DNA from 4 places in the Streptomyces sp. 7R007 genome. Region 2 is predicted to be linked to each of the others. Evidence: riboswitches for the same ligand, from Rfam matches in the RefSeq annotation. Region 2 holds a riboswitch; each other region holds the start of a gene.
The links. Region 2 has a riboswitch for cyclic di-AMP ahead of ACYF6T_RS34555 (transglycosylase SLT domain-containing protein). Riboswitches for the same ligand answer to the same signal wherever they lie in the genome.
Positions count from the first base shown of each region.

Region 1: another riboswitch for cyclic di-AMP. It lies ahead of ACYF6T_RS20720 (M23 family metallopeptidase); the one in region 2 lies ahead of ACYF6T_RS34555 (transglycosylase SLT domain-containing protein).
Region 3: another riboswitch for cyclic di-AMP. It lies ahead of ACYF6T_RS18120 (transglycosylase family protein); the one in region 2 lies ahead of ACYF6T_RS34555 (transglycosylase SLT domain-containing protein).
Region 4: another riboswitch for cyclic di-AMP. It lies ahead of ACYF6T_RS21950 (M23 family metallopeptidase); the one in region 2 lies ahead of ACYF6T_RS34555 (transglycosylase SLT domain-containing protein).

Region 1 covers NZ_JBTWMV010000015.1:21,562-28,777, reverse strand. Annotated here, with positions in the region: gene ACYF6T_RS20760 (amino acid permease) at 1-183, shown strand, start outside; tRNA gene ACYF6T_RS20755 (tRNA-Lys) at 281-353, shown strand; gene ACYF6T_RS20750 (O-methyltransferase) at 452-1,039, opposite strand; gene ACYF6T_RS20745 (GTP cyclohydrolase II) at 1,272-1,904, opposite strand; gene ACYF6T_RS20740 (MarR family winged helix-turn-helix transcriptional regulator) at 2,032-2,562, opposite strand; gene ACYF6T_RS20735 (dihydrofolate reductase family protein) at 2,631-3,761, shown strand; gene ACYF6T_RS20730 (Type 1 glutamine amidotransferase-like domain-containing protein) at 3,826-4,494, shown strand; tRNA gene ACYF6T_RS20725 (tRNA-Met) at 4,556-4,629, shown strand; cyclic di-AMP (ydaO/yuaA leader) riboswitch at 4,939-5,095, shown strand; gene ACYF6T_RS20720 (M23 family metallopeptidase) at 5,108-6,121, shown strand; gene ACYF6T_RS20715 (aldo/keto reductase) at 6,216-7,160, shown strand.
Region 2 covers NZ_JBTWMV010000040.1:48,369-55,584, reverse strand. Annotated here, with positions in the region: gene ACYF6T_RS34560 (polyprenyl synthetase family protein) at 1-911, opposite strand, end outside; cyclic di-AMP (ydaO/yuaA leader) riboswitch at 1,462-1,625, shown strand; gene ACYF6T_RS34555 (transglycosylase SLT domain-containing protein) at 1,629-2,111, shown strand; gene ACYF6T_RS34550 (HAD family hydrolase) at 2,105-2,929, opposite strand; gene ACYF6T_RS34545 (FAD-dependent oxidoreductase) at 3,076-4,278, opposite strand; gene ACYF6T_RS34540 (carboxylate--amine ligase) at 4,402-5,667, opposite strand; gene fahA (fumarylacetoacetase) at 5,910-7,139, shown strand.
Region 3 covers NZ_JBTWMV010000012.1:111,806-119,021, reverse strand. Annotated here, with positions in the region: gene ACYF6T_RS18135 (hypothetical protein) at 1-1,249, shown strand, start outside; gene ACYF6T_RS18130 (cytochrome P450 family protein) at 1,246-2,556, shown strand; gene ACYF6T_RS18125 (transglycosylase family protein) at 2,682-3,677, shown strand; cyclic di-AMP (ydaO/yuaA leader) riboswitch at 3,898-4,068, shown strand; gene ACYF6T_RS18120 (transglycosylase family protein) at 4,073-4,765, shown strand; gene eno (phosphopyruvate hydratase) at 5,081-6,367, shown strand; gene ACYF6T_RS18110 (FtsB family cell division protein) at 6,482-6,958, shown strand; gene ACYF6T_RS18105 (DUF501 domain-containing protein) at 6,982-7,216, shown strand, end outside.
Region 4 covers NZ_JBTWMV010000016.1:52,948-60,163, reverse strand. Annotated here, with positions in the region: gene ACYF6T_RS21975 (aspartate aminotransferase family protein) at 1-1,132, shown strand, start outside; gene ACYF6T_RS21970 (helix-turn-helix domain-containing protein) at 1,215-1,835, shown strand; gene ACYF6T_RS21965 (DUF6126 family protein) at 1,832-1,951, shown strand; gene ACYF6T_RS21960 (tyrosine-protein phosphatase) at 1,966-2,763, opposite strand; gene ACYF6T_RS21955 (alpha-galactosidase) at 2,933-5,017, shown strand; cyclic di-AMP (ydaO/yuaA leader) riboswitch at 5,333-5,489, shown strand; gene ACYF6T_RS21950 (M23 family metallopeptidase) at 5,494-6,417, shown strand; gene ACYF6T_RS21945 (DUF6250 domain-containing protein) at 6,596-7,216, shown strand, end outside.

The DNA.
Region 1 (7,216 bases), on a different contig from region 2:
CAGGTCTCGCCGGTCACCTCGGAGACCTTCAACTACGCCCCGGTCGCCGTCCTGGTCGTCCTCGGCTTCGCGGCGACCTGGTGGCTGGCCTCGGCCCGGCACTGGTTCCTCAACCCGGCGCACGACCGGACGCGGGCGCGCGAGGCGGCGCGGGCGGGGGCCGCCGAAAAGGTAGATCCGTAACACTCCCGCCGTTTCACGGCGCCGACGCGGCCGTGTCTCCGATACCCGATCGGAGAGACGGCCACGTCCGGCTATGCTCGTGGGGGCAACATCGCCTGGGCCCTTAGCTCAATTGGCAGAGCAGTGGACTTTTAATCCATTGGTTGTGGGTTCGAGTCCCACAGGGCCTACCGCGGAGCCCCGGCCCGGAGCACCTCCGGGCCGGGGCTCACGGCGTTCCCCGGGGCGGTGTGCCCTCTCGCCGTCACGCCGGCAAGGGGAACGGCGGTCAGCGCACCCGTACGCCGGTGAGCACCCCGTCGCCCACCTCGTGCAGTTCCACGTCGAAGTCCTCGGCCGCGGTGAGCAGTTCGCGGAAGGGGGCCACCTGCTCGCGGTGGCTCACCGCGTTGTCGACGGCCACCGCGCCGTACGGCGTCAGCACGCGCCGCAGATGCGGCCAGTACTCGACGTACGCAGGCCGTTCCGCGTCCAGGACGACGAGGTCGACCGAGGCGTCGGGCGTGCGGGCGAGGACGTCGGCGCCGTCCGCGTGGACGACGTGCACGTGGTCCCGGACCCCGGCGCGCTCCAGGTTGCGCAGTGCCTCGGCGACGCGCGCCTCGTCGGTCTCCACGGTGGTCAGCAGGCCGCCGGTGTCCCGGAGGGCGTCGGCGAACCAGATCGCCGAGTAGCCGTTGGAGGTGCCGATCTCCAGGACCGAGGTGCTGCGCTGGACGCGGATCAGCAGGGAGATCAGACGGGCGGCGTCCGGGGTCATGTTGCGCAGCCGCAGCAGCCGGTCGGCCAACGGGCCGTCGTGGGCCCGCCCTTCCCGGTAGAGGTCGTCCAGCAGGCTCGCCAGTCGGTCATCCACGGGAACTCCCGTCTGCTCGGAGGGGGACGGTGGCCAAAGTACCCCTGCCTGCTCGCCCACCTGCCTGCCTGTCTGCCGGCCGGCGGCCGGCGTGCGATCACCGAGTCACCCCGGGCCGGCATTGGTGAACGAAATTGTTGACAATCGCCGGGGTCCATCTTAGGTTCGAGCGGGCGGCGTCCCTTTCCCGTCTGTCATGGACGCCGCCCGCCTTCCCGCCCCTCCCACTCGCTCAGCCGGCGCTGAGCTGTGCCAGCGGCAGCGTGTGCTGGGTCTGCAGAACCTTCGCGCGCAGGTAGCGGACGTTGTGGGCGGTGGTGAAGACGCCCGTCGGCACGCGCTCGTGGACGGTCACCCCCAGATCGCGCAACTGCTGCGCCTTGTCCGGGTTGTTGGACAGCAGGTCCAGCTCGTCGATGCCGAGCGCGCGCAGCATCTGGGCGGCGGCCGTGTAGTCGCGGGCGTCCTCGGGCAGCCCCAGCGCCGCGTTGGCCTCGTACGTGTCGAGGCCGCGGTCCTGAAGGGCGTACGCGTCGAGCTTGTTGTACAGCCCGATCCCGCGGCCCTCCTGGCGCAGGTAGAGCAGGACGCCGCCGCGCTCGGCGATCCGCTCCACCGCCTCGCGCAACTGGGGCCCGCAGTCGCAGCGCGCCGAACCGAAGACGTCCCCGGTCAGGCACTCGGAGTGCAGCCGGACCAACGGGACGGTGCCGGGGGCCGGGTCGCCCAGCACGACGGCCACGTGTTCCTGGCCGTCGGCCAGGCCGTGGAAGGTGACCAGTTCGGTGTCGACGCTGTAGCCGTCGTGGAAGCGCAGCGGGACCCGGACGCGGGAGCGCGGCGTGGCGGCGGGGAAGTCGGACATGCGGGTTCTCCCAGCTCCGGTGGGCATCTGCTTCAGATTTGAAACAGGCTTACGGTCGAGGACCCTACCCACGCTTTAAATTTGAAGCAACAGGTTTGCGGTGCCGCTCACCGCGGTGCGACGCGGCTCACGCGGAGGGCGGCCCGGAACAGGGCGAGGACCGGCGCCGCCAGGGCACCTCGTCGGCCGTCGGCCGGGGCGCCTCGTCTCCCTCCAGCGCCTTGAGGATCACCGAGCTGATCTCCTCCAACTGCTCGACCTGCTCGGCGGAGAGCCGGTCGAACAGCGCCGCCCGCACGATCTCGACGTGCCCCGGCGCCGTGCGCTCCAGCACCGCCATGCCCTCGTCGGTCAGCGCGGCGATGCTGCCCCGCTTGTCCCACTTGCAGTTCTCGCGCCGGATCAGACCGTCCTTCTCCAGCCGGGTGACGGCATACGTCAGCCGGCTGCGGGTGATCTTCGTCTTCTCGGCGAGGTCGGTCATCCGCAGCCTGCGCTCGGGCGTCTCGGAGAGGTTGGCCAGGATGGAGTAGTACAGATGCGGCATGCCGGCGTCCTGCTGGAGCTGGCGGTCGATCGCGTCCTCCAGGAGGTGCGTCGCCGCGATGTACGCGCGCCAGGCGCGCTGCTCCTTCTGTGTGAGCCAGCGAGTCGTCATGCCACCAGTGTAGGTTTGTTTCAAACTTTAACCAAGCGTCCCCCGGCCTGCGAGAGCGAGCGCGCCCGATGCCGTACCCCCACGTCCTGCTGTCCGCCGCCGTCTCCCTCGACGGCTACCTCGACGACACCGGCCCCGACCGCCTGCTGCTGTCCTCGCCGGCCGACTTCGACCGCGTCGACGAGGTACGGGCCTCGGTCGACGCGATCCTGGTCGGCGCCGGCACGATCCGCGCCGACAACCCGCGGCTGCTGGTGAACTCCGCCGAACGGCGCGCGGCCCGCGTGGCCGCCGGACGGCCCGAGTACCCCCTCAAGGTCACGGTCAGCGGCTCCGGCGACCTGGACCCGGCGGCGCGGTTCTGGCACACGGGCGGCGACAAGGTCCTCTACACGACGGACAAGGGCGCCGAGCGGGCCCGCGCTCTCGGCGTCGCCGCCGACGTCGTGTCCCTCGGCGCGGACCTCGACTGGCGCCGCCTCCTGGCGCACCTGCACGACGTGCGGGGCGTGGCGCGCCTGATGGTCGAGGGCGGCGGCCGTATCCACACCCAGCTCCTCCAGCAGGGCCTCGCCGACGAACTCCAGCTCGTGCTCGCCCCGCTCTTCGTCGGCGACCCGGACGCGCCCCGCCTCTTCGGCCCCGGCGCCTACCAGGGCGGACGCCTGCGCCTGCTGGAGACCCGGCGGATCGAGGACGTCGTGCTGATGCGCTACGAGCCCACGGCACCCGGCACGGGCCCCGCCCCCTCCGCCGCCGACCACCACTGGCTGCGGCTCGCCTGCGACCTGGCCGCGCTGTGTCCCCCCTCCCGGACCGCCTTCAGCGTCGGCGCGGTGATCGTCGCCGCCGACGGCACGGAACTGGCCCGCGGCCACTCCCGCGAGGGCGGCGACCCGGTCGTCCACGCCGAGGAGGCGGCCCTGGCCAAGCTGGACCCGGCCGACCCGAGGCTCGCGACCGCGACGGTCTACAGCAGCCTGGAACCCTGCGCCCACCGCGCCTCCCGGCCCAGGCCGTGCGCACGGCTGATCCTGGACGCCGGGGTGCGCCGGGTCGTGACGGCGTGGCGCGAGCCGGACACCTTCGTGCCGGACGCCGACGGCACCGGCCTGCTCGCGGCACGGGGCGTCGAGGTCGTCGTACTGCCGGAGCACGAAGAACGAGCGAAGGCGCCGAACGCGCACCTGCTGCCCTGAGCGCCCGCATGAGGGGAATCCCGGGTTCGTTGCGCGCGCCCGTCCACCGTGCTTCGCTCGCCCGATGAACCTTCTGCTGACGGCGAGCGGCCTGCGCAACGAGACGCTGCGGGACGCCCTGCGGGACATGCTGGACAGGCCGTTCGGAGCGGCGAACGCCGTGTACATCCCCACGGCCTCCCTCGCCGAGCCCGGGGACCACGGGTGGTTCCTGGCCGACATGAACCGGCTGCACGGCCTCGGCTGGCGGGAGTTCGACGTCCTGGAGCTGAACGGCCTGCCCCCGCGGACGGTGCTCGACCGGCTCCTGCACGCCGACGTCGTCTACGCCGGGGGCGGCAACCACTACCACCTCGCGCGCAGCATCACCGGCAACGGCCTGGCCGACGGCTTCCTCAAGGCGCTGGAGAGCCGGGTCTACGTGGGCTTCAGCGCCGGATCGATGATCTTCAGCCGTCATCTCACCGGCCACTCCGCCGACGTCATCGGGGACACCGCGGACCTCCACGCGCTCGGGGCGACGGGTCTGGAGCCGCCGTTCGGGCTCTTCGACTGGTATCTCAAGCCCCACCTGTACTCGCCGGACTTCCCCGAGCGGGACGACGCCTGGGCCGACCGCATCGTCGCGCGCGCGGACTTCCCGATCTATTTCCTCGACGACGACACGGCCGTGCGCGTCCGGGACGGCGAGGTGGATGTGGTGTCCGAGGGCCGGTGGCGGTTCCATCCGTGACGCCACCAGGCCATGCGTGTGCTCGACGTCCTGCGCATGGCGTACACTGGAGTCACACCGACGCGGGGTGGAGCAGCTCGGTAGCTCGCTGGGCTCATAACCCAGAGGTCGCAGGTTCAAATCCTGTCCCCGCTACTCACGGCTCAGGGCCGGAATCCAGTGCCAGCCACCGGATTCCGGCCCTGAGTGCTTCCCCGGCCTCTTCCCATCCCCCCCGTCACTGCGGGTGAGCGAACGACCGCCCTCCGCATAACGACTGACATACCGTCAATCGCTGTGAAGATCCCGAGCCTTGGTCAACTCGCCCGTTTTTCGCCGCCCATGAGCCCTACGTCCAGCCAGGATTCGTTAATGATCAAGCCGAACCGCTTGGAATCGGTGGCCCGGGTCTATTAACGTTCGATAACGCAGCGCGGTCGTCCCAGCCGTCACAAGAGGCGGCTCCGTGCGCACGCGCCGAATCCCGCAAGGGAACCGGGGAACCACCACCCTGGGGTGAATCACGCGGATGCCGCCGTGGAACCACGGCAGGTATACGCGCGTAGGAGACCTTCCTGCTCCGAACCCGTCAGCTAACCCGGTAGGCGAGAAGGAAGGAAAGGAGCGCGCCCACGTGGCGTCCAACCCGCCTGCCCCGGCAGCCCCGTTCGTGCCGAGCACCGAGCCCTTCGGCTTCGCCGGCCCCCGCACCGACGAGGGTCAGTGGGAGGAGTGGAACCCCACCGCGGAGTCCCTCCGTCCGGTCGCCGGCCGGCACCGCATCGCCAAGCAGCGCGGCGGGGGACTCGCCCGCAGCTCCACCGTCCTGGGCGTCGGCCTCATAGCCGCCGTCGGCGCGGGCGGCATGGCCAGCGCCAACACCGGCAAGCCGCCGGTGTCGATCTCCCTCCCCGACCTGCCCCTCCTCTCCGACCACGACGCCACGCCCAAGGGCTCGGCCACCGTGCTCAGCAGCGTCGGCGTGACCACCGAGGACACCGCGCAGGGCGCCAAGGACGCGGGCGAGGCGCTGCGCGACCGGATCATGGCGCAGGCCGAGTCGCAGCAGGTCCAGGTCGACAGCAAGGCCCAGTCCGTCACCGAGGCGGCCCTCGCCAAGCAGGTCGACGCCGCCGCCGCGCAGGCGGAGAAGGAGGCCGCGGCCAAGGCCGAGGCGGCCAAGGAGAAGGCGGAGGCGGCGGCCAAGAAGGCGGCCGAGGCCGCGAAGCTCGCCGAGCTGGCCAAGCAGTACACCCTGCCGGTCGTGTCGTACACCATCACCGGCACCTTCGGACAGGCCGGCTCCATGTGGTCCTCCGGCTACCACACGGGCCTCGACTTCGCCGCCCCGACGGGCACGCTGATCAAGGCCGTCCACTCCGGCACCGTCACCGAGGCGGGCTGGGCGGGGTCGTACGGCTACCGCACGATCATCACCCTCGACGACGGCACCGAGCTGTGGTTCTGCCACCAGTCGTCGATCAGCGTCAGCGTCGGTCAGAAGGTCGGCACGGGCGACGTCATCGGCCGCGTCGGCGCCACCGGCAACGTGACCGGCCCGCACCTGCACCTCGAGGTCCACCCGAACGGCCAGGCCGACGGCATCGACCCGATGACGTGGCTGCGCGGCAAGGGCCTCAACCCCTGACACGGGGTTTCCGGAGCCGTGCCTTCCGATTGTTTACGGGAAGTTTGCGGGTGTTGCGGAAGGCCGGGCCGCGGCGGGTGCGTTGACATAAGACATGACTTCACTCCGCAAACTCGGCTCCTCCGACCTCGAGGTCTTCCCGCTCGCCCTGGGCGGCAACGTCTTCGGCTGGACCGCCGACGAGACGCAGTCCTTCGCCGTGCTCGACGCCTACACGGAAGCCGGCGGCAACTTCGTCGACACCGCCGACGCCTACTCCGCGTGGGTTGACGGCAACAGCGGCGGCGAGTCCGAGACGATCATCGGCAAGTGGCTCGCGGCGCGCGGCAACCGCTCCGACGTGGTGATCGCGACGAAGGTGAGCCAGCACCCGCAGTACCAGGGCCTGTCGGCCGCCAACATCAAGGCCGCCGCCGACGCCTCGCTGCGCCGCCTGGGCACCGACTACATCGACCTGTACTACACCCACTACGACAAGCCCGAGGTGCCGGTCGAGGAGATCATCGGCGCGCTGGACGAGCTGGTGAAGGCGGGCAAGGTGCGGGCCATCGCCGCCTCCAACATCTCCGCCGAGCGGCTCGCGGCCTCGCTGGAGTTCTCCGACCGCGAGGGCCTCGCCCGGTACGTCGCCCTCCAGCCGCACTACAACCTGGTCTCCCGGGACACCTACGAAGGCGGCCTCCAGGACCTCGCCGCCCGTTCCGGCCTCGCCGCCGTCCCCTACTACGCCCTCGCCTCGGGCTTCCTCACCGGCAAGTACCGCCCCGGCGCGACCGTGGACAGCCCGCGGGCGGGCGGCGCGGGCGCGTACCTGAGCAGCGAGCGGGGACAGCGGGTCCTGGCCGCGCTGGACGACATCGCCGCCGCCCACGGCGCGCCCGTGGCCACGGTCGCCCTGGCCTGGCTCGCGGCCCAGCCCACGGTGGCGGCGCCCATCGCCTCGGCCCGCACGGTGGACCAGCTGCCGGCCCTGCTGGGCGTGGCGGACCTGACCCTGACGCAGGCCGAACTGAACACCCTGACGCAGGCGTCGGCGTAGTCCGCGGCTCGTTCGGGTCCCGCTACCTGCCGGCCCATCCCTTGCCGACGCGGCGG
Region 2 (7,216 bases):
TACCGCACCGTGTCCCGCCGGGCCTGCTCCAACGCGGGATGCGCCCGCAGCCCCGCGAGCGCCTCCGCGTGCCGCGCGTCGTCACTCAGGTCGGAGTCCAGCAGCTCGCACAGCGCGATGTCCTCCGCCAGCCCCAACCGCTCGGCCCGCTCCCGCAGCCGCAGCACCGGCAGCGTCGGCACCCCCTCGCGCAGATCCGTCCCCGGCGTCTTCCCCGACTCGTGCGAGTCGGACGCGATGTCCAGCACGTCGTCGGCGAGCTGGAAGGCCACCCCCAGCCGCTCCCCGTACTGCGTCAGCACGTCCACGACCGTCTCGTCGGCCCCCGACATCATCGCCCCGAACCGGCACGACACCGCCACCAGCGACCCCGTCTTGCCGCCGAGCACGTCGAGGTAGTGCTCGACGGGGTCCCGCCCGTCCTGCGGCCCCGCCGTCTCCAGGATCTGCCCGGTCACCAGCCGCTCGAACGCCAGCGACTGCACGCGCACCGCCTCCGGCCCGAGGTCGGCGAGGATCTGCGAGGCACGCGCGAACAGGAAGTCGCCGGTCAGCACCGCCACCGAGTTCCCCCAGCGGGTGTTCGCGCTGTCGACTCCGCGCCGCACCGCCGCCTCGTCCATGACGTCGTCGTGGTAGAGCGTCGCCAGGTGGGTCAGCTCCACCACCACCGCCGACGGCACGACGCCCGGCGCGTACGGGTCCCCGAACTGCGCCGCGAGCATCACGAGCAGCGGCCGGAAGCGCTTGCCCCCCGCCCGTACCAGATGCTGGGCGGCCTCCGTGATGAAGGGGACCTCGCTCTTGGTGGCTTCGAGCAGTCCCTCCTCGACAGCCGCCAATCCGGCCTGGACATCGGCTTCCAGAGCCTGGTCCCGCACGCTCAGCCCGAACGGCCCGACGACGGTCACGAGGGGTCTCCTGTCTGCTGGTGTCTACTGGCGATTACACGGTTTGTCGATAGGTCGCTGCCATCACTCAAGTCAGCGTATCCGGTCACGTTTCGATCACCGATGCCGCCCGCCCGTCCAGGACGGTCGGTATCGGATCACGACCGGTATGTTGCTGATCACCCGATAAGGATGCATATCGATCCCATGAGACGGAAGTACTGCCACTCGCGGCATCGCCGCAGGCGAGGGTCCGCACAAGCGGCCGGTTATCTGCGAGTTGAGCCGATTGCCCGATTTGCCGTCGGCGTCGACACCCGCCCGGGGCCCGTGAGTTGGCTCACTCCGCCCCACGGCCCGGTCCGCGCGACGCCTTCCCCGATCCCCCTTCCGCCACACCCCAGTTGACCCTTGGCTCCAGCAAAGGATCAAGCACCCCATACGCCCCAGACCAAGGTCAACAGGGTCGTTCTGTGAATCCTGCACTTGTTCCCGACATGTGCTCTCGCATACGTTCCCGCCGTGCCGGGCGGACGCCGAATCCTGCCGCCGCCCACGGCTCACCATCGACGAACGACACTCGCGTACGGCAGGAGCGGGGGAACCAGGTAAGTCGCCGATCCGGGCACGTCCCGGACCGGCTGGGGGTGAAGCCGCGCCGCCGCAGGGCGGAGCGGCCGGGCATCTCCCGCCCGAACCCGACAGCTCACCTCGCAGGCGCCGGAGAGGAACTTCGCCATGCCTGCAACCGCTCGCCACCGCAGCACCAGAACGTCCCGCCTCGCCCGCAAGCTCGCCGTCGCCGGCACCGGCGCCGCCGTGCTCGCCCTCCCGCTCATCGGCGCGACCACCGCCTCCGCGGCCACCTCCGGCGTGGTCACCGCCACCTCGCTCGGCTACCCCAACACCCTCGACGGCTGGATCCGCGCCTCCCTCCAGGTCATGGCGCAGAACGGCATCCCGGGCACGTACGACGGCATCTACCGCAACGTCATCCGCGAGTCCTCCGGCAACCCCTACGCCATCAACAACTGGGACTCGAACGCGGCCGCCGGCACCCCCTCCAAGGGCCTGCTGCAGGTGATCGACCCGACCTTCGCGGCCTACCACGTGGCCGGGACGTCGTACGACCCCTACGACCCGGTCGCGAACATCACCGCCGCCTGCAACTACGCGGCCCACGTCTACGGCTCGATCGACAACGTCTACGGCGCCTACTGAGCGCTGGGCGCGAGAGAGAACACCCTCTCCAGGACGACCGCGATGCCGTCGTCCTCGTTCGACAGGGTGATCTCGTCGGCCACCGCCTTGAGTTCGGGGTGGGCGTTGGCCATGGCGACGCCGTAGGCGGCCCAGTCGAACATGGGGATGTCGTTGGGCATGTCCCCGAAGGCGACCGTCTCGTGCGGGCCGCAGCCGAGGTACTTGGCGGCCAGCGCGAGACCGGTCGCCTTCGTGATGCCGCACGGCTGGAGTTCGACGGTCCCGGGCCCCGACATGGTGACCGTGGCCAGGGAGCCGACCACCGAGCGCGCCGTGGCCGCCAACTCGTCGTCGGACAGGTCCGGATGGCGCAGCAGCACCTTGCTGATCGGCTCGCACCACAGCTCGTCGCGCCGCCCGACCCGCACGGCGGGCAGGGTGGGGTGCGGCATGAGATAGCCGGGCTCGATGAGGGTGAGGCCGTCGACCCCGTCCTGGTCGACGGCCGCGTACACCTGCCCCACCTCCGCCTCGATCTTGCCGAGCGCGGTCTCCGCCAGCTCCCGGTCCAGGGTGACGGACCACAGCAGACGGTCCGCGCCGGCGTCGTACACCTGCGCGCCCTGCCCGCACACCGCGAGCCCGGCGCTGCCCAGGTCGTCCAGGAGCGGCCGCACCCTCGGCGCCGGGCGCCCGGTGACGACGAGGTGCCGGGCGCCGGCCTCCGCCACCCGCGCCAGCGCGGCCAGGGAGCGGTCGGAGAGCGTGTCGTCGCCCCGGAGCAGGGTGCCGTCCAGGTCGGTGGCGATGAGTGCATATGCGGTGGGTGCGGCCATGATCAGAGAATACGGACAGGACGCCCCACCGACTCATCTCGAACCGGCCGACCGCGGTTTCACCCCCGTAGCACGGTCAACTCCCGTATCATCCCCGGCCCTTGGCACCCCTCCGGCGCCGACCGCCTCAACCGTGGGCCGCCGGCTCAGCCGTGCGCCGCCGCGAGGTGCTTCGCCAGCCGCGGGGAGGCGAAGTCCGTACCGCACACGAAGCGCATGACCGGGCCGTACGAGGACGCCGCCGGCAGGCCGGTGAAGTAGAGGCCGGGCACCGAGGAGACGTAGCCGGCGCCCAGCCGCGGAGTGCCTCGGCTGACGGCCAGGCGGGTGCGCAGTTCGTGGCCGAGGAAGTCCATCGCCGCGATGTTCACCCGGTAACCGGTCGCCGCTATGACGTGGTCGGCGGGCAGCTTCTCGGTGTGGCCGGCGTGGGTGCGCACGGTCAGGCTCGCGGCGCCGTCGGACGCCTCGGCCCGCACGATCCGCTCGACCTCGCTGACCTGCACATGGCCGTCGAAGCGGTCCCTGAGCCACCAGGCGCCGAGCGGTCCGAGGACCCGGCGGACCAGGTAGTGGCGCGCCTCGGCCGGAAGGTAGCGGTAGGGGTGGGGGTAGTAGCTGAACGCCCACAGCGACCAGGCGCGGCCGAAGGGCGACTCGGGCCGCAGCCGCGGCTGGTCCCAGGGCGGCGCGCCGAAGGCGACCTTGCCGCGGCCGCGGGAGACCACCCGCACCCGCGCGCCGGCCTCCGCCGCCAGCACGGCCGTCTCCAGCGCGGACTGGCCGGCGCCGACGACGAGCAGTTCCCTGCCGGAGAAGCGCGTGAGGTCGTGGTGCTGGGAGCTGTGGGAGACGGGGCCGGAGGGCGTGGGGCCGTCCGGCGCGGCGGCCGCCAGCTCCCGCGGCAGGTGGGCGAGCCCGGACAGGCCCGTGGCCACGACCACCGCGCGGGCGGTGAACAGTTCCCCCGAGTCCAGCTTCAGTTCGAAACCGCCGCCGGTGCGCCGGTCCACGGAGACCACCCGCACCCGCTCCAGCTCGGGCACCAGTTTCTGCTGGAACCACTCGCCGTAGGCGATGAAGGTCTCCACCGGGATGATGTCCTCGTCGGTCACCAGGCGCGGGATGCCCGCCGCGTCGCAGTAGTCGGCGAGGGTGTGGCCGCGTTGCGGCGCGTGGATGCTGGAGGCGGCCGGTGTCGACTTCAGGAGCATCCCCACGGGCATGTGGTCGCGCCAGCTGACCATGGGCTCGCCGAAGACGCGCACCGGGAGACCGCGGGCCCGCAGGTGGGCCGCGGTCGACAGGCCGAAGGGCCCGGCTCCGATGACTGCTACCGGTTGGATCACGAAGTCCCTCCCCAGGACGTCACTTTCGTCACTTCGTGTTGTCCGGCTCGTGCAACTGGCCGATCCCGCTCGGCTGGTCGATCCGGCCCGGCTGGTCGGTCCAGCTCGGCCGGTCTGTCCGGCTCAGCCGGTCAGGCCGGCCGCCTTGCGCGAACTGGTGGTGCGGCCGCGGCGGTTGGTCCGCCACAGCTGATACAGGTGCTTCGCGCCCGGCCGCACGAAGCGCGCGAGCATCGTGAGGAACGGCAGCGGGTCGTCACCCGCGAGCCAGGCCAGCTCCGTCCCGCTCGCGTGCGCCGGCGCGTGCGGCGTCGTATAGCCGCTGCGGCGGTAGGCGAGCAGGGCGGGCAGGTCGATGTTCTCCACGATGTACCGGTGGCCGGCCCGCTGTTCCCCCTCCGGGACGGGGCGTCCGGTCAGATCGAGGTGCATGGCGCGGACGACGTCCACCCCCGACTCGTTCTCGAAGAGCCGGAACTGGGCGCCCATGCGGGGGTTGAAGTCGAGGAGCTTGTACTGTCCGTCGCGCCGGTCGAAGCGCAGGTCGAGGTCGACGATGCCGGTGAAGCCGATCTGTTTGATGAAACGAGCGGCGAGGTCCGCGAGTTCCGGGTTGTCGACCACGTACGCGTTGGCCGTCATGCCGGCGTGCGGCGGCCAGGAGCGGACCTTCACCCCGGTGAACATGGCGAGCGGGGTGGAGTCCTGGTCGAAGTAGGCGTGCACGATCCAGTCCTCGGCGTCCTCCCTGGGCAGGTACTCCTGGAGGATCACGCCGGGGTGGTCGCCCCAGTCACGGGCGAGGGCGAGCAGTCCCTCACGGGTGGCGATCCTCGTCGTGCCGTTGACCGCGGGCCGCTTCCGCCGCAGGAACGCCTCCCTGTTCTTGGCCACCACCGGGAAGCGGGCCTTCTCGCTGAAGGCCACGATGTCGTCGTACGACCGCGGGAAGGCGGCCGTGGGGCTGGGGATGCCGTGCTCCACGCACAGTTCGTGCAGTCCCTGCTTGCTCGCCAGGCGGCGCGGCAGGTCCGGGTCCACGCGCGGGAAGAGGAAGAACTCCTTCAGCTCGTCCTGGTGCTCGGCGATCAGCACGGCGGCCTCCTCGTCGGTGGGGACGAGGACCGCGGGGCGGCCGATGCGGTGGCCGACGCGGCGCAGTCCCTCCACCAGGTGGCCGGGGTCCTCCGTGCCGGTGGTCGGCCAGACGAAGGCCCGCCGCAGGTAGCGGGAAGCGGCGGCGGGCGTGTAACGGTCCTCCGTGATTGCATACATCGGCACACCGAGGCGGCCCAGGCTGCGGATCGCGCCGACCCCGCCGTGGTGCAGCGGGTAGTCGCCGAACTTGACGATCAGGCCCGGCACGTCGCGGTCCGCCTCGAAAGGCACGCTGCCGGTGCTCCTGGCCACGGGTCCCCCCACGTGTCCCCCCTACGGACCGGACCCACCCCGTCCGTGTCCCCCAAAGGACGCTAAGCCGGAATTGGGTGCTCCGACAAGGCCAATTCGGACATTGCAAACTCTTTAGACACTGCCCAGGACAGGCAACTCAGCCGTAACGTGTGGCGCGGCCACAGGTCAGTACGCGTATCGGTACTGGACACGGAACGCACGAGAGCGAGGCAGCACCCATGCCCCCCTTCGATCTCCCCGAGGGCGACCCCTTCGGTCCGCACAACCTTCCGTACGGCGTCTTCTCGGTCCCCGGCGCGGTCGAGCGGACCGTCGGCGTCCGGTTGGGCGAGCACGTCCTCGACGCGGGCGCGGCGGCCCGCGCACTCGGTTCGCCGTACGCCGCCCTGCTCGCCCGGCCCACGCTGAACCCGCTGCTCGGGGCCGGCCGCACCGCCTGGTCGGACGTGCGGCGGGCGGTCACCGCGTGGGTGACGGTGCCGGCGCACCAGGCGGTCGTCGAGGAGTTCCTCCACCCGCTGACGTCGGTGACCCTGCACCTGCCCTTCGAGGTGGCGGACTACGTCGACTTCTACGCCTCCGAGAACCACGCCCGCAACGTCGGGCAGATCTTCCGCCCGGACGCGGCCGACTCGCTGACCCCGAACTGGAAGCACCTGCCGATCGGCTACCACGGCCGCGCGGGCACGGTGGTGGTCTCCGGCACGGACGTCGTACGGCCGTCCGGGCAGCGCAAGGCCCCCACCGACGCGGCGCCCGTCTTCGGGCCGTCCGTGCGCCTGGACATCGAGGCGGAGGTCGGCTTCGTGGTCGGCGCGCCGTCGCGGCCGGGTGTCCCCGTGGCACTCGGCGACTTCCGGGAGCACGTCTTCGGGCTGTGCCTGCTCAACGACTGGTCGGCACGCGACATCCAGGCCTGGGAGTACGTCCCCCTCGGGCCGTTCCTCGGCAAGTCCTTCGCCACCTCGGTGGCGGCGTGGATCACCCCGCTGGAGGCGCTGGAGGAGGCGCGGGTGGCGCCGCCGCAGCGCACGCACCCGCTGCTGCCGTACCTGGACGACACGACCCCCGGGGACGAGCCGGGCGGCTACGACCTGCGCATCTCCGTCGCGGTCAACGGTCACGTCGTCTCCGAGCCGCCCTTCTCCACCATGTACTGGACGGCGGCCCAGCAGCTGGCGCACATGACCGTCAACGGGGCCTGCCTGCGCACCGGCGACCTGTACGGGTCGGGCACGGTGAGCGGGCCTGCGGCCGACCAGCGCGGGTCGCTGCTGGAGCTGACCTGGAACGGGCGCGATCCGCTGGAACTCCCGGACGGCAAGCGGGCGTTCCTGGAGGACGGGGACGTGGTGACGCTGTCGGCGTGGGCGCCCGGTCCGGGCGGGGTCCGGGTCGGGCTCGGCGAGGTCACGGGGCGGATCGTGCCCGGTCCGGCCGCCGGGTGAGCTTCGGTCGGCGTCGGACTCCTGACGCCGACCGCCCCTCGCCGTCATACTGGCGGCGGGCGGCACGCGCCTCGCGC
Region 3 (7,216 bases), on a different contig from region 2:
CGTGCCCGGGCTTGCGGACGTACCGCCGTACGTCCTGCGGGACTGTGACAGAGAGCTGCGTGACCTGCTGGAACAGGGCGGCGGACTGGTCCTGATCCTTGGCGAACCGTACGCGGGCAAGTCGTACACCGCCTGGAACGCCGTGCGGTCGTTGGTGGAGCGGGGGTACCTGCTGCACGCCCCTGATCCAGGTGCGGACCTGCTCGGCCTCCTCGGTGGCCTGAAGGGCAGTCGTGGGCGGTACGTGCTGTGGCTCGACGAGCTGGGTGATCACCTCGGTCCCGGAGGACTGGACCGACGGCTGCTGGGACGCCTGACCAGCCTCGGTGTGGTCGTACTGGGGACGATGACACCCGAGGAGTACTACCGGCGGCGCGCCGGAACCGGACCGGGCGAGGCGGTGCTGGCCCTGGCACGCAGGGTCGAGCTGCCGCGTGAGTGGAGCGAGCGGGAACTGGCGCGGCTGGCCCGGCACACGGACGACCCGCGCGCGTATCCCGCGTACATGTGGAGCGGCCGGGAGGGCGCGGCCTCGTACTTCGCCATCGGGCACGTGCTGTACGACGAGTGGCAGCGTGGGGGCACCCAAGCGGAGCATCCCATGGGGCAGTTACTCGTCCGAGCAGTCGTCGATCTCGCCCGGTGCGGGGTCACCGAGCCCGTCCCGGTGGATTTCCTGCGGCGGATCTCGACGCTGTACGGCGCACCGCCGACGGATCGTGAGAGCTTCGAGCAGGGAATGGCCTGGGCCACCGCACCGTCCTTCGGCATCTCGGGCCTTCTCGTGGAGGGCGACAAGGGCGGTACGTGGCGGGTCTACGGGGCGCTGGTCGCGGAGGCGCTGGGGTCGGGGAAGCTGCCGCCCGTACCTGACGACGTGTGGTGGGTGCTGCTCCGCAACCGGCGGGTCGACCGTGCGGCCGTGCTGGACGCGGCCCGGGCGGCGATGCGCTCGCGTATCGAGGCCGGTGACACCGCGGTCATCGTCCAGTTCGCCCTGTGCACCGACGGAGCGGAGCGGGAGGCGTGGTTCCAGAGGGCCGCGGACCTCGGCGACACATGGGCGGCCGGCAGACTGGGCGAACTGCTGCTGCGACGCGGTGACCAGGAGAGGGCGATTCCGTACCTGACGGTGGCCGCCGAGCACGGGGAGACGGCCGTGGCGGGCACCTTGGCGGGGATCTACGAAGCCCGGGCCCGGTACTGGCGCGACCGCGCGAAGCCGAACACGGATACCGTCAAGGAGTGACCCACCAGCCCCCGCCCCCCAGCCCCCTCCCCGACCTCTTCACCTGGGAGTTCGCCACCGACCCCTACCCCGCCTACGCCTGGCTGCGCGAGCACGCCCCCGTGCACCGGACCACGCTGCCCAGCGGCGTCGAGGCATGGTTGGTCACCCGGTACGCCGACGCGAAGCAGACGCTCGCCGACCCCCGTCTGTCCAAGAACCCGGCGCACCACGACGAGCCCGCGCACGCCAGGGGGAAGACCGGGATTCCGGGGGAGCGGAAGGCGGAGCTGATGACGCATCTGCTCAACATCGACCCGCCCGACCACACCCGCCTGCGCCGCCTGGTGAGCAAGGCCTTCACCCCGCGTCGCGTGGCCGAGTTCGCCCCCCGCGTTCAGGAGCTCACCGACCAGCTCATCGACCGGTTCGCGGCGAAGGGCGAGGCGGACCTCATCCACGAGTTCGCCTTCCCCCTCCCCATCTACGCCATCTGCGACCTGCTCGGCGTCCCCCGCGAGGACCAGGACGACTTCCGGGACTGGGCCGGCATGATGATCCGTCACGGCGGGGGCCCGCGCGGCGGAGTGGCGCGGTCGGTCAAGAAGATGCGCGGCTACCTCGCCGAACTCATCCACAAGAAGCGTGCCGCGCTCCCCGCCGCCCCCGTGCCCGGCGAGGACCTCATCTCCGGCCTCATCCGCGCCTCCGACCACGGCGAGCACCTCACCGAGAACGAGGCCGCGGCCATGGCGTTCATCCTCCTGTTCGCCGGCTTCGAGACCACCGTCAACCTCATCGGCAACGGTACCTACGCCCTCCTCACCCACCCCGAGCAGAAGGCACGGCTCCAGACGTCACTGGCGGCACAGGACCGCGCCCTGCTGGAGACCGGCGTCGAGGAACTCCTGCGCTACGACGGCCCCGTAGAGCTCGCCACCTGGCGCTTCGCCACCGAGCCGCTCACCATCGGCGGGCAGCGCATCGCCCCCGGCGACCCCGTCCTCGTCGTCCTCGCCGCCGCCGACCGCGATCCGCAGCGGTTCGCCGATCCGGACACCCTCGACCTGTCCCGGCGTGACAACCAGCACCTCGGATACGGCCACGGCATCCACTACTGCCTCGGCGCGCCCCTCGCCCGCCTGGAGGGCCAGACCGCGCTCGCCACCCTCCTCACCCGCCTCCCGGACCTGCGACTGGCCGTGGATCCGGCGGAGTTGAGATGGCGCGGCGGACTCATCATGCGCGGACTGCGCACCCTTCCCGTCGAGTTCACCGCCGAACACGGCACACGCGCGAGCAAACATGACACGCGCTCAAGTCTGTGATCTTCACGTGATCTACGCGGCATTAACTTGTGACAAGTGATCGACTGCCGATACGTTCACGGGTCAACGACGGCGCCCGGGTTCCGCGCGCCGCCGGTCCCTGTCGTCTCGGGAAAGGTCCCCGCATGCTCTCCGGGAACGGTCGACACCGTCGCCCCCGCCAGGCCCCGGCGCTCCTCGTCGCGGCCGGCGTGACCGGTTCCGCCATCGCGATCCCGCTCCTCGGCGCGGCGAGCGCGAACGCCGCCGACGGCTCCACGTGGGACAAGGTGGCGAACTGCGAGACGGGCGGCTCCTGGAGCGAGAACAGCGGCAACGGCTTCTACGGCGGACTCCGGCTCTCCCAGGAGGACTGGGAGAAGTACGGCGGTCTCGACTACGCCCCGAGCGCCGACCTCGCCAGCCGCAACCAGCAGATAGCCGTCGCCGAGAAGCTGCTCGCCGCCGAAGGCGTGGGCGCCTTCCACACCTGCGGGCTGACCTCCGGGCTGAGCCAGGACGACGTCTCCGACGACATCGACACCGGTGTGGGGAACAACTCGTCGGATTCGGCCGGTTCGTCGGGTTCATCGGATACGTCCGACGGCTCGGGCGAGTCCGGCGGGTCCGGTCTCTCCGACGGCCTCGGACTCTCCGGCACCTCCGGCTCCTCCGACGGTTCGTCCGATACGTCCTCTTCGTCGGGCGGCTCCTCCGACTCCTCCGCCTCGCCCAGCCCTTCCGCAAGTCAGGACAACTCCGCCAAGTCGGACACCTCCGCCTCCCCGTCGCCCTCGCAGAGCGCGGACGGTTCGCCCACGGAACCGGCCGGCACCGACAACCCGGAGCAGAGCGTCGGCTCCTGGCACCTCGTCGACACCGGCTCCGTCGGCTCCGGCCGGCACCGCGGCGGCAGCGCCGAGGAGTCCGCGACGGACGCCGACTCCGCCTCCTCCTCCGGCCGTCACGCCTCACGCACCGGCGACTCGTACACCGTCCGCGCCGGCGACACGCTCGCCTCCATCGCCGACTCGCTTGACCTCCAAGGCGGGTGGCGCGCGCTCTACGCCCTCAACGAGAAGGCGATCGGCGCCGACCCGAGTCGCATCGTTCCCGGTCAGACCCTGCTTGTCGGGTCCTAAAGGGGCGAAAGGCGACGGGAGTTGACGCCCGGTTCCACCCCGCGTTCGCTCCGCATTCGCTGCGGAATGTCCGTTTCGGTGAAAGTGTGGGATGAGTCTCAGAAGCCCTGATCGTCTTTGAAATCTCGCCGATTCCGTGTCTACGGTCATGACCGCTCGGCAACCCGAGCCCCGGCTGCCGCAACGCCGAATCCTGCCAGCGGCCGTCCGGGAACAGTCGTCGCGTCAAGCGCCGTAGGCAGGAGCGGGGGACCCAAGGTAAGCGCCCCACCGGGTAGTCGACGGTGGCGGCTTGGGGTGAAGCCGCGTCTCGCGGAAGCGAGGACGCGGCCGGGCAACTCAACCGGCCCGAACCCGACAGCTCACCTCGCAGGCGTCGGTGAGGGGATCCATCCATGCTGTTTTCCGGCAAGGGCAAGCACCGTCGTCCGTCCAAGGCCACCCGCGCCGCCGCGCTCGCCGGTGTCACCGGCGTCGCCATCGCCGCCCCGCTGATGGCGGCCGGCAACGCCTCCGCCGCCACCGCCTCCGAGTGGGACGCCGTCGCCCAGTGCGAGTCCGGCGGCAACTGGTCCATCAACACCGGCAACGGCTACTACGGCGGCCTGCAGTTCTCCGCCTCGACCTGGGCCGCGTACGGCGGCACCGCCTACGCCCCGCAGGCCAACCAGGCCACCAAGGCGCAGCAGATAGCCGTCGCCGAGAAGGTCCTCGCCTCCCAGGGCAAGGGCGCCTGGCCGGTGTGCGGCACGGGCCTGTCCAGCGCCGCCTACAACGGCTCCAGCGCGTCCACCGGCTCCTCGTCGAGCAGCAGCGGCACCACCACCCGCTCGACCGAGCAGCAGAGCGCCTCCCGCTCCTCCGAGCGCTCGACGGTGCAGAAGTCGGCCAAGACCGTCACCACCCCGACCGGCAAGAAGGTCAAGAAGGGCGACGGCGAGTACAAGGTCGTCAAGGGCGACACCCTCAGCTCGATCGCCGAGAAGCACGGCGTCAAGGGCGGCTGGAAGAAGCTGTTCGAGCTGAACAAGGACATCGTCGAGGACGCCAACCTGATCTACCCGGGTCAGCAGCTGCACCTGAAGTAACAGCTGAACCACAGCGCCCTCACAGCCGTGTCCCCCAGTATGGGGGGCACGTGAGGGCCTCCCCCCGCCCTCACGGGCTCCCCGCTCCGGTGCGTGTTCCCCCGTACGCACCGGGGCGGGGCTTTTTCCTGCGCGGCGCGCCACCGCACAGGCGCGGGCCGCCGTTGCACACCCTTCTTTGTTCCGTTCAGAAACAATTTACTCTCGGTTCTGCCCAAGAGGCGGTCGGCGGCGTGGCCGATCGGCGCAAGACGGTTAGGCTCGTCTCGCAGAGCCACTGCGGCACTGCGTAGCCGCGTCACATTGAAGAAGGAGATGCTCGTGCCGTCCATCGACGTCGTCGTAGCCCGGGAAATCCTGGACTCCCGAGGCAATCCCACGGTCGAGGTCGAGGTCGGCCTCGACGACGGCAGCACGGGTCGTGCCGCCGTCCCGTCCGGCGCCTCCACCGGCGCCTTCGAGGCCATCGAGCTGCGCGACGGGGACCAGAACCGCTACCAGGGCAAGGGCGTCGAGAAGGCCGTCCTCGCCGTCATCGAGCAGATCGGCCCCGAGCTGGTCGGCTACGACGCCACCGAGCAGCGCCTGATCGACCAGGCCATGTTCGACCTGGACGCCACCGACAACAAGGGCTCCCTCGGCGCCAACGCCATCCTCGGCGTCTCCCTCGCCGTCGCCCACGCCGCCTCCGAGGCCAGCGACCTGCCGCTCTTCCGCTACCTGGGCGGCCCGAACGCGCACCTGCTGCCGGTGCCGATGATGAACATCCTGAACGGCGGCTCGCACGCCGACTCCAACGTGGACATCCAGGAGTTCATGATCGCCCCGATCGGCGCGGAGTCCTTCTCCGAGGCCCTGCGCTGGGGCGCCGAGGTCTACCACACCCTCAAGTCCGTCCTGAAGTCCAAGGGCCTGGCCACCGGCCTCGGCGACGAGGGCGGCTTCGCCCCGAACCTGGGCTCCAACCGCGAGGCCCTCGACCTCATCCTCGAGGCGATCAAGCAGGCCGGGTACGTCCCCGGCGAGCAGATCGCCCTCGCCCTCGACGTGGCCGCCTCCGAGTTCTACAAGGAGGGCAAGTACGTCTTCGAGGGCAAGGAGCGCTCCGCCGCGGAGATGACGGAGTACTACGAGGAGCTGGTCGCGGCCTACCCGCTCGTCTCCATCGAGGACCCGCTGTTCGAGGACGACTGGGCCGGCTGGAAGGTGCTCACCGACAAGCTCGGCGACAAGATCCAGATCGTCGGCGACGACCTGTTCGTCACCAACCCCGAGCGCCTGGCCCGCGGCATCGAGGAGGGCGCCGCCAACGCCCTGCTGGTCAAGGTCAACCAGATCGGCTCGCTGACCGAGACCCTGGACGCCGTCGAGCTCGCCCAGCGCAACGGCTTCAAGTGCATGATGTCCCACCGCTCCGGCGAGACCGAGGACGTCACCATCGCCGACCTGGCCGTCGCCACCAACTGCGGCCAGATCAAGACCGGTGCCCCGGCCCGCTCCGAGCGCGTCGCCAAGTACAACCAGCTGCTGCGCATCGAGGAGATCCTCGACGACGCCGCGGTGTACGCCGGCCGCAGCGCCTTCCCGCGCTTCAAGGGCTGAGCGGACCGGCACTGGGCCTTTAAGGGTCAAGGCTGCGCCAGTCGTACGTACGTCCCCGTACCGGTCCCGTACCGTGTGCGGGGACGTACGCGCGTGTGAACGGGAGGCGGGGACATGGCCGTGAAGGACCGGGACCGGTTCTCCACCACGACCAGACTGCGGCTGCTCGGCGAGCAGACGGCGGCCCGCGTCTACCGTTCCCAGACCCGGCGCCAGGCCCGCCGCTCCCGGCTCACCGGCCGCGCGGCCCTGCTCGCGCTCGTGCTGTGCACGCTCGTCGTGGCGCTCGCCTACCCGATAAGGCAGTACGTCTCCCAGCGCGCCGAGATCGCCGACCTGGAGCGCCAGAAGCAGCAGGCCGCGCGGAAGGTGGAGCAGCTGCGCGACCTCAAGGCGCGCTGGCAGGACGACTCCTACGCCGAGCAGCAGATCCGGCAGCGGCTGCACTACGTGATGCCGGGCGAGACGGGGTACGTCGTCATCGACCCGGACGCGGCGCAGCAGTCGCGGGCCGACCTGGGGGCCGCCGACCGGCCCTGGTACGCGAACGTCTGGGACGGGGTCGACAAGTCCGACGCCTCCGACCAGTGACCCGATAAGAAAGACAGTTCTCAGTGGAAACGCCTCCGCCGCCCACCCCGCGCACCGAGCCCACCGACGCCGACGTCGAGGCCTTCAAGCAGCAGCTGGGCAGGCCCCCGCGCGGCCTGCGCGCGATCGCGCACCGGTGCCCGTGCGGGCAGCCGGACGTCGTGGAGACGGCGCCGCGGCTCCCCGACGGCACGCCCTTCCCGACGACGTACTACCTGACCTGCCCGCGGGCCGCGTCGGCGATCGGGACGCTGGAGG
Region 4 (7,216 bases), on a different contig from region 2:
CCTCGACGCCCAGCTCGCCGACCTCACCCGCTTCGACTGCCAGCCGCTGCCCGGACTGCTGGCCGAGCGGCTCCTCGCCCACAGCCCGCACCTGGACCGCGTGTTCTTCGGCAACAGCGGTACGGAGGCGGTGGAGACCGCGCTGAAGTTCGCCCGGTTCGCCACCGGCAAGCCGCGGATCCTCTACTGCGACCACGCCTTCCACGGCCTGACCACCGGCTCCCTGTCCGTCAACGGCGAGGCCGGCTTCCGGGACGGCTTCGCCCCGCTGCTGCCCGACACCGCCGTCCCGCTCGGCGACCTCGACGCACTGGCGCGGGAGGTGAAGAAGGGCGACGTCGCCGCCCTGATCGTCGAGCCGATCCAGGGCAAGGGCGTGCACGAGGCCCCGCCCGGCTATCTGCGCGCCGCCCAGGACCTGCTGCACCGGCACAAGGCGCTGCTCATCGCCGACGAGGTCCAGACGGGCCTGGGCCGTACCGGCGACTTCTACGCCTACCAGCACGAGGAGGGCGTGGAGCCGGACCTGGTGTGCGTGGCCAAGGCGCTGTCGGGCGGTTACGTCCCCGTGGGCGCGACCCTCGGCAAGGACTGGATCTTCAAGAAGGTCTACTCCTCGATGGACCGCGTGCTGGTGCACTCGGCGAGCTTCGGCTCCAACGCCCAGGCCATGGCGGCCGGCCTGGCCGTGCTGTCGGTCATGGAGAACGAACAGATCGTCGCCAACGCGCGTGCGACCGGGGAGCAGCTGAGGTCCCGGCTCGCCGCGCTGACCGACAAGTACGAGCTGCTCGCCGACGTCCGCGGCCGCGGACTGATGATCGGCATCGAGTTCGGCCGGCCCAGGTCGCTGAAGCTGCGCAGCCGCTGGACCATGCTGCAGGCCGCCCGCAAGGGCCTGTTCGCGCAGATGGTCGTCGTCCCCCTGCTCCAGCGGCACCGCATCCTCACCCAGGTCTCCGGCGACCACCTGGAGGTCATCAAGCTGATCCCGCCGCTGGTCATCGGGGAGCGGGAGGTGGACCGGTTCGTCGACGCCTTCACGGACGTGATGGACGACGCGCACAGCGGCGGCGGGCTGATGTGGGACTTCGGCAGGACACTGATCAAGCAGGCGGTGGCCAACCGGTAAGAGCCGAGGCCCCGACCCGGCAGCGATTTGCCTCTGAGGCAAGAAATTTGTCCCAGGGGCAAGCCTGCGGCTCAATGGAGGCATGAGCTCCTCAGCGGCCGATGCGGCCGGACCGGACGAGGCCCTGCCCGCCGTGGCACCGCAGCTGCGCGCGCTGCGGCGGCGCGCCGGCCTCACCCTGGAGGCCGCGGCCCGCGCCGCCGGGCTGTCGCCGGCCCACCTCTCCCGGCTGGAGACCGGACAGCGCCAGCCCTCGCTGCCCATGCTGCTCGGACTCGCCCGTATCTACGGTACGACCGTCTCGGAGCTGCTGGGCGAGACGGTCGCCGACCGGGACGCCGTCGTGCGCGCCGCCGACATGGAACCCACCGCCGCCGGCGGCTGGACCTACTGGCAGGCCGGCGCGTCCGGCCGCGGGATGCAGGCCCTGCGCGTCCAGGTGCCGCACGGCACCCAGGGCGACATCGTGCGCGTGCACCCCGGCGAGGAGTGGCTGTACGTCCTCAAGGGGCGGCTGCTGCTGCGCCTCGGGGACACCGCGCACCGGCTCGGACCGGGCGACAGCGCGCACTTCGACTCGCTCACCCCGCACCGCATCGCCGCCCGCGATCCCGAAGGGGTCGAGCTCCTCTTCGTCCACACCCTGCTGCAGAGCCCGACGGCCACCCTGTGCCTCGGCCCCACGACCGGAGACATGCCATGAGCAACATGGAGGAGAAGTTCCCCCGCGCCCTGTGGGTGCGCCTGATCGTCTACATCGCCGTCGGGCACCTCTTCGCGGCCTTCGTCTACCTGCTCTTCGAGGTCGGGGCGAAGTAGCCCCCGGCGCCGCGTCAGTCGAGCAGCCGCTCCCGCAGCCGCTCCCGGACCTCCGCGGTGACGCCGAGCCCCTGCTCCAGGTAGGTGTCGACGGCGCCCCACCTCTCCTCGATGGCCTCGAAGGCGGCCAGCAGATACTCCTCGCGTGCGTCGAAGAGCGGGCTGAGCAGCTCCATGACCTCGGGGGAGTAGGCGGAGCGCGTGTCACCGCCGCGGTGCACCTTGTAGCGGCGGTGCTTGGCGTTGGACTCCAGGTAGTCGGCCACGATCGCGTCCCGCTCCACGTCCAGGGCGAGCAGCGTCACGGCGACGGACAGGCCCGCGCGGTCCTTGCCGGCTGCGCAGTGCATCAGCGTCGGGACGCTGTCCTCGGCGAGCGCGTGCAGCACGCGCGAGTGCTCCGCGGTGCGCTCCCTGATGATCGTGCGGTAGGAGGCGATCATGCGGTCCGCGCCCTTGCCGTCCCCGAGGATGCCGCGCAGCTGCTCGATGTCGCCGTCGCGGACCATCTTCCAGAACTCCGCGCCGTCCGCCGGGTCGGACAGCGGCAGGTTCACGTTGCGCACGCCCGGCAGCTCGACGTCGGGGCCCTCCAGTTTCTGGTCGGCCGCGTTGCGGAAGTCGAAGATCGTGTGCAGCCCCAGGGAGGCGAGGAACGCGGCGTCCTCCTCGGTCGCGTGCGCGAGGTGACCGCTGCGGAACAGCACCCCGTGGCGCACCCGACGCCCGTCCACCGTCGGCAGGCCGCCCACATCGCGGAAGTTGCGCACTCCGGCCAGCTCGGGCTCGGTCGACGGTATCTGCTGCGTCACGGGGGCTCCTCCCAGTCGGCTCCGCCGTCGCGGCTCGTCGACGGGCACCTCTCGACGATACGACACGGGTTCCTGAGGCAATGAGTTGTCCACAGGCGTTGCCGACAGGGCCCGCGGACGTTGATGATGTTGCTGCGTGATCGCACCTGTTCGAAACTGTGGGGGTTCGATGCTGGAGATCTCCGACGACGGCCGTACCTGGGTTCTTTCCGGGCCGGCCAGCAGTTACGCCGTCCACCTCACGGCCGACGACGAGCTCCTGCACCTGCACTGGGGGCCCCGGATCGCCCTGGCGGACGCGGAGGCCCTGGCCGTCCGCCCGCTGCCCGACTACCGGCCCTTCGAGTCCCCGCTCGACGGGCGCGAGGAGTACCCGGTCGAGGGCGGCGCGCGCTTCACGCGCCCCGCGCTGTCCGTGCGCACCGAGGAGCGGCGCGGCACCGAGTGGCGCTTCGAGGGCCACGAGGAGGACGACCGGGAGGGCGAGGGCGACGGCCTGCGGCTGCGCTTCCGGGACGACGGCCTGACGATCACGCTGCACTACCGCATGCGCGGTGACGTCGTCGAGCGCTGGGTGCGCCTGGACAACCAGGGGCCGGCCGTGGAGGTGCTCCGGGCCGACGCCGCCACCTGGACCCTGCCCGACCGCGAGGGCTGGCGCCTGTCGCACCTGCACGGGCGCTGGGCCGCCGAGTCCCGGCTGACCGGCGCGCCGCTCACCCACGGCGAGAAGGTCCTCGGCAGCCGCCGCGGTCACACCGGCCACCAGCACCTGCCCTGGGTCGCCCTGGACACCGACGCCACCGAGGAGCGCGGCGAGGTGTACGGCTGCGCGCTCGGCTGGTCCGGCTCGTGGCGGATCGCGGTGGCCCAACTGCCCGACGCGCGCGTGCAGATCACCGGCGGCGCCGGCTACGACGACTCCGGCCTGCTGCGCCTGGAGCCGGGCGATTCGTACGAGACCCCCGTCTTCGCCGGCCTGTGGAGCGAGGGCGGCTTCGGCGGCGCCAGCCGGGCCTGGCACGCCTACCAGCGCGCGTACGTCATCCCGGACGCGGAGCGGGACCGGCCCGTGCTGTTCAACTCCTGGGAGGCGACCGAGTTCGACATCTCCGAGGAGCAGCAGGGCGTCCTGGCGCGCCGGGCCGCGGCGATCGGCGTCGAGCTGTTCGTGGTCGACGACGGCTGGTTCGGCAAGCGCACCAGCGACCGGGCCGGCCTCGGTGACTGGACGCCCAACCCCGACCGCTTCCCGGGCGGCCTCAAGCCCCTCGCGGACTACGTGCACGCCCTCGGCATGCAGTTCGGTATCTGGGTCGAGCCCGAGATGGTCAACCCGGACAGCGACCTGTACCGTGCGCACCCCGACTGGGTGCAGTTCCAACCGGGACGAAAGCGGACGGAGTTCCGCAACCAGCTCGTTCTGAACCTCGCCCGCGAGGACGTCCAGCAGTACCTCTGGGAGCAGCTCGACGGACTGCTCTCCAGCGCCCCCGTCGACTACGTGAAGTGGGACTTCAACCGCTGCTTCACCGACGCCGGCTGGCCCGGCGACGCCTACCCGCAGCGCCTGTGGGTCGACCACGTCCGCGCCTTCTACGCTCTGCTGGACCGGCTGCGCGCCGCCCATCCGCACGTCGCCTTCGAGTCCTGTTCGGGCGGCGGCGGACGCATCGACCTCGGTGTCCTCGGCCGTACGGACCAGGTGTGGACCTCCGACAACACCGACCCGCTCGACCGGCTCGCCATCCAGCACGGCTTCAGCCAGATCCATCCCGCGCGCGTGATGGCCGCCTGGGTGACCGACAGCCCGAACACCCAGCTCAACGGGCGGGGCAGCTCGCTGCGCTTCCGCTTCGTGAGCGCCATGGCCGGCGTGCTGGGCGTCGGCGGGGACCTGTCGCGGTGGACGGAGGAGGAGCTCGCCGAGGCGGGGGAGTGGGTGTCCCTCTACAAGGAGATCCGGCCCCTCGTCCAGCACGGCGACCTCTACCGCCTGCGGCCGCCGCAGGGCGGGCTGAGCGCCGTGCAGTACGTCCGCGGGGACGAGACGGTCGTCCTCGCCTGGCTCCAGGCGCAGAGCTACGGCGAGCCCGTACCGGCGCTGCGGCTGCGCGCCCTCGACCCCACGGCATCGTATGAATGCCTCGAAACGGGCGAAACCCACAGGGGTGCCGTCCTGCTGCATCACGGACTGCGGACCGGGCTGCGCGGCGATCTGGATGCGACGGTTCTCCGGCTGCGCCGCATCTGAGCGTTCTGTCCGAATTGGCGCCTTGATTGGATTTCATTCCAACTCGCTCTGGAGTAAAGGACGCTGGAGCAGCGTCACGTGAGGAGCGTCATATCCGTGACCGTGCGTGGCGCGTCATGTTCACGTAATCCGCGCGGTTTTTCAGGGTGATTGGAAAAACGACCATGACGCTGATTCACGGAGGGTGACCGCGAATTCCCGAAAGGGATCAAGGGAAAGGCATTCACAGGGAACCGTCACTTGTCCCTTTGCGTCGTGGTCGCTTACGTTCGCCACCAATCCGGACGGACGCCCAATCCTGCCGCCGCCCGGAGACCGCACCACTCACCCGTGACGGCAGGAGCGGGGGACCCACAGGTACGACCGCCTGTTCCGGTTCCCGGAACGGCTAGGGGTTAAGCCGCGTCCAGGCGCGGCCGGGCATCTCCAGCCCGCACCCGACAGCTCACCTCGCAGGCGCCGGAGAGGAATTCGTCATGCCCGCGAAGGGTAAGCACCGCCGTCCGAAGACCCAGCGCCTCACCCGCTCGATAGCCGTCGCAGGCACCGGCGGGGCCGCGCTCGCCCTCCCCCTGATGGGGGCCGCCGGCGCCCACGCCGCCACTTCCCAGTCTGTTTCGGAAAAGGCCGTCCAGGCCCTTCCGGCGACCCAGAAGGCGACCGCCGAAAAGAAGCAGTCGACCGCCGGCTCCGGTGTGCGCACCTATTCCGTGCGGACCGGTGACTGCCTCGCGAAGATCGCCGACGAGCAGCACGTGGCCGGCGGCTGGAAGAAGCTGTACGCCGACAACCGCCAGGCCGTGGGCGACGACCCCTCGCTGATCCACCCCGGTCTCAAGCTCAGCATCGGCAAGAAGGCGACGACGGGCACCACCAAGTCGTCGACCCCGTCCTCCTCTTCGTCTTCGTCGTCCTCCTCGTCCTCGTCCTCCCGGACGTCCTCGAAGGACACGACCACCACGCAGTCCGCCCAGTCGACCAGCTCCTCCAGCGGCTTCACGCTGCCGGTCGCGGGCGGCACCATCGGCACGGGCTACCACGTGGCCGGCAGCATGTGGTCCAGCGGCTACCACACCGGCGTCGACTTCGTCGTGCCGACCGGCACCACCGTCAAGTCCGTCGGCGCGGGCACGGTCGTGACCGCCGGCTGGGGCGGCGCGTACGGCAACCAGGTCGTCGTCCGGCTCGCCGACGGCTACTACGCGCAGTACGCCCACATGTCGCAGCTCTCCGTCTCGGTCGGCCAGACCGTGACCGCGGGCCAGCAGCTCGGCCTCTCCGGCGCGACCGGCAACGTGACCGGCCCGCACGTGCACTTCGAGATCCGCACCACGCCGGACTACGGCTCCGACGTGGACCCGGTCGCCTACCTCCGCTCCAAGGGCGTCGCCGTCGGCTGACCCCACCGACCGAGCGCCTGACACGCTGCCGAAGGCCGGACCCCGATCCCCGGGTCCGGCCTTCGGTGTGCTCGCGGTGTCGACAGACGGGGGCGGGTGAGGGGAGAGTGATCCCCACCCGAGTGAAAGCGCTTGCTATCCGCGCTCGCTGTCCTCTCCTCCGAAGGAGCCGTCCGACGTGACGACCACGCGCAGAGCCTTCGCCGCCCTCGCCACCGGCGCCGCCCTGACCGCCCTCGCTCCCGTGCCGGCCGCGCACGCCGCCCCGCGCCGCCGGGGCCGGCTGATCGCCCACGACGACTTCCGGCACGGCCTCGGCCAGTGGGTGACCGAACTGCAGGACGGCGGCACCGTCACCGCCTCCCGCGGGGTCCTGGAGATCGACGTGCCCAGCGGCGCGACCGTCTGGTTCAGGAAGCGGCTCGAAGGGCCGTACGTCCTCGAATACACCGCCACTCCCGTCTCGGCGGGCGGGGCCGACGACCGCGTCTCCGACCTGAACAACTTCTGGAACGCGACCGACGTCCGCTCCCCGGACGACCTCTTCGCCATCCGGCGCGGCGGGGCGCTCGACGAGTACGACTACCTGAGGACCTACTACGTGGGATACGGCGCCAACTACAACACCACGACCCGGCTGCGCCGTTACGTCGGCGAGGCAGGCGTCCGCCCGCTCGTCTACGACTACACCGAGCCGCTCCTGGCAGCCAACGAACCCAACCGCGTCCGCATCGTCTCCGACGGCTCCACGGTCCGCTGGTGGAACAACGGGCGGCTCGTGTTCGACTACGCGGACCCC